Microbispora sp. ZYX-F-249: one gene and its partner. The protein of the gene in region 1 binds, or shares a complex with, the protein of each later gene. Links are inferred from orthologs where the notes say so. Each region holds a gene or a part of one and is shown in the gene's direction. Other genes may lie near its edges.

Region 1 (5,781 bases):
GAGGAGCACGAAGTGAAGCGCAGCAAGAACTGGAAGAACGCGGCGGCCGAGGTCGACCGCGCGGCCCTGTACAACCCGCTCGACGGCGTACGGCTGGCCAAGAAGACCGCGACCACGAAGTTCGACGCGACCGTCGAGGTCGCCCTGCGGCTGGGCGTCGACCCCCGCAAGGCCGACCAGATGGTCCGCGGCACCGTCAACCTCCCGCACGGCACCGGCAAGACCGCCCGGGTCCTGGTCTTCGCGACCGGTGACCGTGCCGAGGAGGCCCGCGCGGCGGGCGCCGACATCGTCGGCTCCGACGAGCTGATCGACGAGGTGTCCAAGGGCCGTCTCGACTTCGACGCGGTCGTCGCCACCCCGGACCTGATGGGCAAGGTCGGTCGCCTGGGCCGCGTGCTCGGCCCCCGCGGCCTCATGCCGAACCCGAAGACCGGCACCGTCACGCCCGACGTGGCCAAGGCCGTCACCGACATCAAGGGCGGAAAGATCGAGTTCCGGGTCGACCGGCACGCGAACCTGCACTTCATCATCGGCAAGGCGTCCTTCGACGACCGTCAGCTCGTGGAGAACTACGCCGCGGCGCTGGACGAGGTCCTGCGTCTCAAGCCGTCGGCGGCCAAGGGCCGTTACCTCAAGAAGGTCACCTTCACCACGTCCATGGGCCCGGGCATCCCGGTCGACCCCAACGTGACGCGGGCGATGACCGCCGAGATCGACGCCTGAGCCGTCGCTCCGGCCGGTACGACGACGGAAGCCCCCGCCCTTCTCGGGCGGGGGCTTCCGCGCGTCTTGGGCGGATCACGAGCTTTCGTGCGTCTCTCCATGATCAGACGGCGAATAAACTTCGGGCGTGACCGAAGAGCGCAGGGATCCCGTCGATCACATCCTTGACCAGTGGAAACGCGAGCGGCCCGACCTGGACCTGTCGGCCATGGGGGTCTTCGGCCGCCTCGCCCTGGTGACCCGGGTGGTCGAGGGCAGGGTCGAGGAGGTCTTCAACCGGCACGGCCTGCGCTCGGGAGACTTCGACGTGCTGGCCGCGCTACGCCGTTCCGGCCCGCCGTACACGCTGATCCCGTCCGAGCTGTCGGACATGGTGATGATGTCGCGCGCCGGCATGACCAGCCGGCTCGACCGGCTGGAGGCCGCCGGGCTGATCGAGCGCAGTCTCGACCCGGCCGATCGGCGCAGCTTCAAGGTCACCCTTTCTGAGAAGGGGCGTGAGGTGATCGACGCGGCCCTCGCCGACCACGCGGCGAACCTCGCCCGGCTCGCGTCGGGGCTGTCCTCGCGGGAGGCCGCCACGCTGGACCGGTTGCTGCGCGACCTGCTCACGTCGCTGGCCTGACACACCTGCCGGCTCATCGGCGTACGCCGCGGCGCCGGACAGCCGCGCTGGCACGGGTGGCGGTGATGTCGCGGGTGATGTGCAGGGATTGTGCAGGGCTGATGGCGGTTCATCCCGAGGTGGCGCACCCGGTGCGTTAGGCGCATAGGGTCAAGGGCAGGTAAAGGGGGAAACCGAAGGGATGGACACAATGCGACGACTACTGGTGGCCGCCGGAGCGGTGGCCGCGATCACGGTCGCGGGATGCGGGACGACCGCGACTCCGTCTCTCCAGAACGCGCAGCTCTCGGCGGCCGAGGTCATCCAGCAGACCGCACAGAAGGCCGACGGGGTCAACACCTATGCCGCGGACCTCGTGGTCAACGTGACCGACGCCAAGGGCGGTCAGGGCGGGGTCGTCCAGGGGACGATGCTCTACCAGAAGACCCCGCAGATCGCCTCCGACATCAACCTCACCCAGCTGTCGTTCAACGGGCAGAACGTGCCCGGCGGCGTGCGGGTGATCCTCCAGGGCGACGTGGCGTACGTGAAGCTCGACATGCTCAAGACCCTGGTGGGCGCCACCAAGCCGTGGATCAGGCTCGACCTGAAGCAGCTCGGCTCGCAGGCCGGCGTGAACGTCGACCAGTTCCTCGGCCAGGCCCAGCAGTTCGACCTGAAGACGAGCGCCGCTCTGCTGACCGCGTCCAAGGACGTGAAGTCCGTCGGCAGCGAGCAGGTCGGCGGCGTGGAGACGACCCACTACTCGGGCACGTTCCCGGTCGACGAGGCGGTCAAGCAGCTTCCCGAGGAGCAGCGCGGGCGTCTGCAGGGTGAGCTCGCGAGCGCCAAGGACGTCAAGTTCGACGCGTGGATCGACGCCCAGGGCCTGCCCCGCAAGGTCGAGCTGAGCGGCGGCAAGCCGGACGCCGGGACGTTCAAGGCCACCGCGATGTTCAAGTCGTTCAACGAGCCGGTCTCGATCGAGGCGCCGGCCGCCGACCAGGTGGGCGAACTGCCGAAGACGCTGCCGCAGCCGTCCGGCCTCGGCGGCTGATTTGGCGTCCAGCCGGTTGACAACGTAGTCTGTCTCCTGCCGAAGACCGCCGGTCGTCGCTGGGCCTACAGCCCGGCGACCGAAGGATCCACGTTGAGTGGACGGCCCGCGTAGGTGTGGAGACGCTTGAGGACGTTCGACGTCCGTCCAAGCCCCGTGCGCCTGCGCCGGGGCTTGTCTGTTTTCCGAGGGCCTTCGCCGGCGGCACATCTGGAAGGAGGCCCATGGCGAAGGCGGAGAAGAGCGTCGCGATCGCCGAGCTCAAGAGTGAGTTCGAGGGATCCAGCGCCGCCGTTCTGACCGAATACCGCGGTCTCACCGTCGCTCAGCTCAAGCAGCTGCGCGTTTCTCTCGGTGGGAATGCGAAGTTCGCCGTGGCGAAGAACACGCTCACCAAGATCGCGGCCAACAACGCCGGGATCACCGCCCTGGACGACCTGTTCCAGGGCCCGACCGCCATCGCGTTCGTCAAGGGCGACGTCGTGGAGGCGGCCAAGGGTCTGCGTGACTTCGCCAAGGCCAACCCCCTCCTGGTGATCAAGGGCGGCGTCGTCGACGGCAAGTCGATGACCCCCGACGAGATCACGAAGCTTGCCGACCTTGAGTCCCGTGAGGTGCTCCTCGCGAAGCTGGCCGGTGCGCTGAAGGCCAAGCAGTCCCAGGCTGCCGCCACCTTCGCCGCGCTGCCCACCACCATGGCTCGACTGGCCGAGGCTCTGCGCGCCAAGCGCGAAGAGGCCGGTGAGTAGGTCCGCGCAGCGGACGGGGGGAAGCGCGCACCGCGGTCCCTTTTCACTTTTTTGCTAGATCCACTGGAGGAACACATCATGGCGAAGCTCAGCACCGACGAGCTGCTCGAGACCTTCAAGGAGATGACCCTCCTTGAGCTGTCCGAGTTCGTGAAGGTCTTCGAGGAGACCTTCGACGTCAAGGCCGCCGCTCCGGTCGCCGTCGCCGCCGCCCCGGCCGCCGGTGGCGCCGGTGGCGCTGCCGAGGAGGCCGAGGAGCAGGACGAGTTCGACGTCATCCTCGAGGCCGCCGGCGACAAGAAGATCCAGGTCATCAAGGAGATCCGCGCCCTGACGAGCCTGGGCCTCAAGGAGGCCAAGGACCTCGTGGACGGCGCTCCGAAGCCGGTCTTCGACGGCAAGGTCAACAAGGAGCAGGCCGAGAAGGCGAAGGCTGCCCTCGAGGGCGCCGGCGCCACCGTCACCGTCAAGTAAGACGGTCGCGCAACACGCTTCACCGAAGGGGCGGGTCCATCCAGGTGCCGGATGGGACCGCCCCTTTCGCATGTCCGGAAGTCGCCTGCGATCCAGACCCTTATGAGCAGGCCGGGCCCGTTGCCCTATCGTGCGGACATAGGATCCGCGCGACATGATCGGGCCGAGGCCACCGGTGCTCAGGAGGTGCGGGGATGCGGCGAGCGCTGACCGTCGGGCTCGTCCTCCTGGTGGCCGTGTCGGCCCTGGCGGTCCTGCGGCTCGTCCGGGCCCGTACGGAGGCCCTGGCGGCGGAACAGGACCGCGAGATGGCCGTGAGGGCCGCCGCGGCGCACGCCGTGAGCCTCATGTCCATCGACCACCGCCGCATCGACGACGACATCAAGCGCGCGCTGGCCACCTCCACGGGTCCCGAGCGGGCACGGTACGCGGCCGGGCAGGCGGCGCTGAGGGACGCCACGCTGAAGAACAAGGCCGTCCAGACGGGTGTCCTGCGGGCCTCCGCGCTCGCCTCCCTCGACGGCGACCGGCGTACGGCGCAGGTGCTGATCGTCGGCGACGCGGTGATCCACTGGGAGGACGGCAGGAAGGCCCCTCCGGAGGAGCGCTTCTTCCGCTGGCGTATGGACGTCACGAACGCCTCGGGTCTGTGGCTGGTCTCCCGCGCGGAGCTGGTGCAGTGAGGCGCCTCCTGGTGTCGCTGACGGCCCTCGTGGCGGCCGGGCTGGCCGTCGCCGCCGTGTGGCTGTTTCTCGACCTGCGCCGGCTCCAGGCGGCCGAGACGGCCTCCCATGAGGCCCTGGCGGCCGCCCGATCCTACGCCCCCGACATGCTGTCGTACGACTACCGTACGATCGACCGGGACATGCTGAGGGCGGGCGCGCACGCCACCGGGCAGCTGGCGGAGCACTACCGGACGCTCGCGGCGACACTCGGCCCGCGGGCGCGTGAGCGGCGGACGGTCCAGCACGCCGTCGTGGCCGCCGCCGGCGTGGAGTCGGCGACGCCGGGAGAGGTCCGGGTGCTGCTGTTCGTGAACATGGTCACGGCACGCTCGGGCCCGGGTCAGGAGGAGCCGAAGCAGCAGGTCAGCCAGGGGAGAGCGCGCCTGGTCATGGTGACGCAGGGCGACGGCTGGAGAGCCTCCCGGCTGTCCACGCTGCTGGGTGACACGCCCGTCCCCTAGGCCCGTGGCTAAATTGTTAGCAAAGAAGACGTTTAGGCCGGGGCTAGGGCTGGGTATCCAGGGCATGGCGGCGTCGACCCACGGTCAGCGTTGGCCCGTTCGAGTGACTGAGCGTTACCCGTCTCCGGTCCCGGGTAGGGACTGGGTCCCGGCGCTCGCTCGGTCCCAAGGGCGGGAAAAACCCAGCGTGACGCCCGTAGGTTAGGCGAAATGTCGGCTCTCGGGCTTGACGTTTCGGCGCTGACGGGTGATGCTGCCACCAACGTGGAGCGCAGAGCGATAGCGGAGTGGACAGGTGTATGCCGATCGGCTACACTGCCCCTTTGCGCTGCCCTTTGACGACCGTCTCTCTGAGTAACTCTTAGTCCTGGTCGTCTGGCGTGCGTGTAGTCAGTCCGCGAGCCCTCGGAAGGACATCTGTTGGCAGCCTCGCGCAACGCCTCCGCCGTACCCGCCGGTCCCCGTACCGTGTCGTTCGCACGTATCGAGGAGCCGCTCGAAGTACCCGACCTTCTCGCCCTGCAGACCGAGTCCTTCGATTGGCTGCTCGGTAACGAGAGATGGAAGGGCCGGGTTGAGGCGGCTCGCCAGGCCGGGCGCAAGGACGTCCCGGCCCAGTCGGGTCTCGAAGAGATCTTCGAGGAGATCAGTCCCATCGAGGACTTCTCCGGAACCATGTCCCTGTCGTTCCGGGACCACAGGTTCGAGCCGCCCAAGTACTCAGTCGATGAGTGCAAAGACAAGGACATGACCTACTCCGCCCCGATGTTCGTCACGGCGGAGTTCATCAATAACACCACAGGTGAGATCAAGAGCCAGACGGTGTTCATGGGCGACTTCCCGCTCATGACGTCGAAGGGCACGTTCATCATCAACGGCACCGAGCGTGTCGTGGTCTCCCAGCTCGTCCGGTCACCCGGTGTCTACTTCGACCGCTCGGTCGACAAGACCTCCGACAAGGACCTGTTCGGCTGCCGGGTGATCC
Region 2 (3,152 bases), on another replicon or contig:
CCCCGCTTCGAGGTGGGCATGTGCTTCGCGGTCGAGCCGATGGTGAACCTCGGCACCGACCGCACCAAGGTGCTGGCCGACGACTGGACGGTCGTCACCCTCGACGGCCGCGCGTCCGCCCACTTCGAGCACAGCGTCGCGGTGACGGAGAACGGCCCGCTGGTCCTCACCGCGCTCGACGGAGGCGCCTCCCGCTTCGGGGGCGCCGGGGCCGAGGTGGGGGAGACGTCCTGACGGCTCCGCCCGTCCTGGCGGCGCCTGCACCATAATGGTCATATCGCTCGAACAGCCGGGAGATGATGATGGCGGCAGCGCCGGAGATGCGGGCCTCGGACGGTGACCGTGACCGGGTCGCCGCGGCGCTGCGCGAGCACGTGGCCGAGGGCAGGCTCACCCTCGACGAGTTCAACGAGCGGCTGGAGCAGGTCTACCAGAGCCGTACGTACGGGGAACTGGCCAGGCTCACCTCCGACCTGCCCGGCATCGACCTGCACCGCCTGCCGGCCGCCGTCGAGCCCGCGCAAGGGGCCCGCCCGGTCCGGCCTGACGACAAGGCGCGCAGCCTGAGGTCCGCTTGGACCGCGTGGGCGGGGGTCAGCGCCATGACCTGGCTCTTCTGGCTCCTCGCCTTCATCGGCTCAGGCCATTTCGTCTATCCGTGGCCGCTGTGGGTGATGGGCCCCTGGGGGGTCGTCCTTCTCATCAACACGATCTCCGGCACGGGCGGACAGTCCCAGCGGCGCGACTCCTGAGCGTTCTTTACCTGAGAGCCGCCGTCGCGGGAGCCGCGGGCGGGTAGATGTCCGGTGTCGCGACGTACGGCACCACTCGGGCCGTGCCCCCGCGGTGATGAGGCCACATCCGCCCCGTCCCGGCATTTCGGCGGTGCCGGGCGGGCGGGTGTGGCGGTCTCCCCTCCACCACGCGATCCCCGCCGGCGTGGGATTGGCCACCGGCCTTCGCCGGGGGTACCCTGTGATCTGGTTGTGTCGGGACCCCTGCCGTCGTTTCGCAATTCGGCCCGGGTTGTCGTACACTCCTTTGTCGGTTCACTATGACCTTTGCGCCTAGGCGGCCTGGCTGGTCGCCGCTCTCTGAAAGCGCCCCGAAGGTCGCGGCTGCTTAGTGTTCCGAAGCCTCTGACGATCCGATCTGTGAAACGCGAGGGCCATGGCCAAGAAAGACGGCGCCATCGAGATTGAGGGCACTGTTATTGAGTCGCTCCCGAACGCCATGTTCCGGGTGCAGCTCGACAACGGTCACAAGGTCCTGGCCCACATCAGCGGGCGGATGCGGATGCACTACATCAGGATCCTGCCCGACGACAGGGTGGTCGTGGAGCTGAGCCCCTACGACCTCAGTCGCGGACGGATCGTCTACCGGTACAAGTAGCCCACCCCGCCAGCGGGACGGGCCGTATGCGGAACGAATAAGGACTATGAAGGTCAAGCCGAGCGTCAAGAAGATCTGCGACAAGTGCAAGGTGATTCGCCGGCACGGTCGTGTCATGGTGATCTGCGACAACCTGCGCCACAAGCAGCGCCAGGGCTGAGCCCAGCTCTCAGTACGTCGCCACCAGGCCCCTGCTGAGTCCGCCCATGTGGCGGGCTCGAGCCGCGTGAGGGCCGGAACAACGAAATCGCGTCACACACCCGCGCAGGCGGCGCAAGCCGTACCACGCGGGAGACCCCCGGTCGGAGGCCGGGGCCCTCGCCCGGGCATGGGAGGGGAAGTGCGGCGCAAGACCTCCGCCACATTGAAGGAGAATGCCCGACCATGGCCCGCCTGGTTGGCGTCGACCTCCCCCGCGACAAGCGGCTGGAGATCGCTCTCACCTATGTTTTCGGAATCGGCCGCACCCGCGCCAAGGAGATCCTTGACGCGACCGGCATCAGCCCCGATCTGCGCGTCCACCAGCTCACGGACGCCGAGCTCGTCCCGATGCGTGACTTCATCGAGGCGAACTACAAGATCGAGGGCGACCTCCGCCGCGAGATTCAGGCCGACATCCGACGCAAGATCGAGATCGGCTGCTACCAGGGCATCCGGCACCGCAAGGGGCTGCCTGTCCACGGTCAGCGGACGCAGACGAACGCGCGCACCCGCAAGGGTAAGAAGAAGACCGTCGCCGGCAAGAAGAAGCCGGGCAAGAAGTAGTCCTTAGCAGCCACTGCCAGGAGATAGCGCTTAAATGCCGCCGAAGAGCCGCCAGGGCGCACCGAAGAAGGTGCGCCGCAAGGAAAAGAAGAACGTCGCTCACGGGCACGCCCACATCAAGAGCACGTTCAACAACACCATCGTTTCGATCACCGACCCGAACGGGAACGTGATCTCCTGGGCCAGCGCCGGCCACGTCGGGTTCAAGGGCTCCCGTAAGTCCACCCCGTTCGCCGCCCAGATGGCTGCCGAGAACGCCGCCCGCCGCGCCATGGAGCACGGCATGCGGAAGGTCGACGTCTTCGTCAAGGGCCCCGGCTCCGGCCGTGAGACCGCGATCCGTTCGCTGCAGGCGACCGGCCTCGAGGTCGGGTCCATCCAGGACGTGACCCCGGTCCCGCACAACGGCTGCCGTCCGCCCAAGCGCCGTCGCGTCTGAGCTCAGGAGAGTAGAGAGAAATGGCTCGTTACACGGGTCCGGACTGCAAGCTCTGCCGCCGTGAGAAGACCAAGCTCTTCCTCAAGGGCAAGAAGTGCGAGTCCGCCAAGTGCCCCATCGAGATCCGCCCGTACCCGCCGGGTGAGCACGGCCGCGGCCGTCCGAAGGAGTCGGAGTACCAGCTCCAGCTCCGTGAGAAGCAGAAGACCCGCCGCATCTACGGCGTCCTCGAGAAGCAGTTCCACAACTACTACGAGGAAGCCAACCGCAAGGCGGGCAAGACCGGTGAGAACCTCCTCCAGATCCTGGAGAGCCGTCTCGACAACGTGGTCTACCGCGCCGGCTTCGCCGAGTCGCGTGACGCGGCCCGCCAGCAGGTGCGCCACGGCCACTTCCTCGTGAACGGCAAGAAGGTCGACATCCCGTCGTACCGCGTCCGCGAGCACGACATCATCGAGGTCCGCGAGAAGTCGCGCAACCTGCTTCCGTACGAGGTGGCCCGCGCGACCGCCGGCGACAAGACCGTCCCGGCCTGGCTGGGCGTCTCCGCCGAGAA

The links. Proteins that work in one complex are often made in the same cells at the same time.
Region 2: rplL (region 1) and rpmJ share a complex: the UniProt entries of both Escherichia coli proteins name them as parts of the 50S ribosomal subunit. The link is inferred for Microbispora sp. ZYX-F-249 from one-to-one orthologs.

What each region holds. Positions count from the first base shown.
Region 1 is NZ_JBDJAW010000016.1:177,158-182,938, forward strand. The notes cover bases 2,118-4,912. They hold rplL (50S ribosomal protein L7/L12), read left to right. Parts: upstream 2,118-3,214; coding sequence 3,215-3,610; downstream 3,611-4,912. Other genes in these bases: AAH991_RS20845 (SCO4651 family lipoprotein), read left to right, coding at 2,118-2,387; rplJ (50S ribosomal protein L10), read left to right, coding at 2,612-3,136; AAH991_RS20860 (Rv1363c family protein), read left to right, coding at 3,805-4,293; AAH991_RS20865 (hypothetical protein), read left to right, coding at 4,290-4,796. Outside these bases: rplA (50S ribosomal protein L1), read left to right, coding at 13-726; AAH991_RS20840 (MarR family winged helix-turn-helix transcriptional regulator), read left to right, coding at 854-1,351; more of AAH991_RS20845, read left to right, coding at 1,542-2,117. UniProt on the Escherichia coli protein: The binding site for several of the GTPase factors involved in protein synthesis (IF-2, EF-Tu, EF-G and RF3). Is thus essential for accurate translation.
Region 2 is NZ_JBDJAW010000006.1:268,143-271,294, reverse strand. The notes cover bases 1-2,995. They hold rpmJ (50S ribosomal protein L36), read left to right. Parts: upstream 1-1,438; coding sequence 1,439-1,552; downstream 1,553-2,995. Other genes in these bases: rpsD (30S ribosomal protein S4), read left to right, coding at 2,617-2,995; rpsK (30S ribosomal protein S11), read left to right, coding at 2,192-2,596; rpsM (30S ribosomal protein S13), read left to right, coding at 1,777-2,157; infA (translation initiation factor IF-1), read left to right, coding at 1,171-1,392; AAH991_RS10815 (DUF1707 SHOCT-like domain-containing protein), read left to right, coding at 297-752. Also shown: more of rpsD, read left to right, coding at 2,996-3,152. UniProt on the Escherichia coli protein: One of the last ribosomal proteins to be assembled in the 50S subunit, it contacts a number of helices in the 23S rRNA, acting as molecular glue.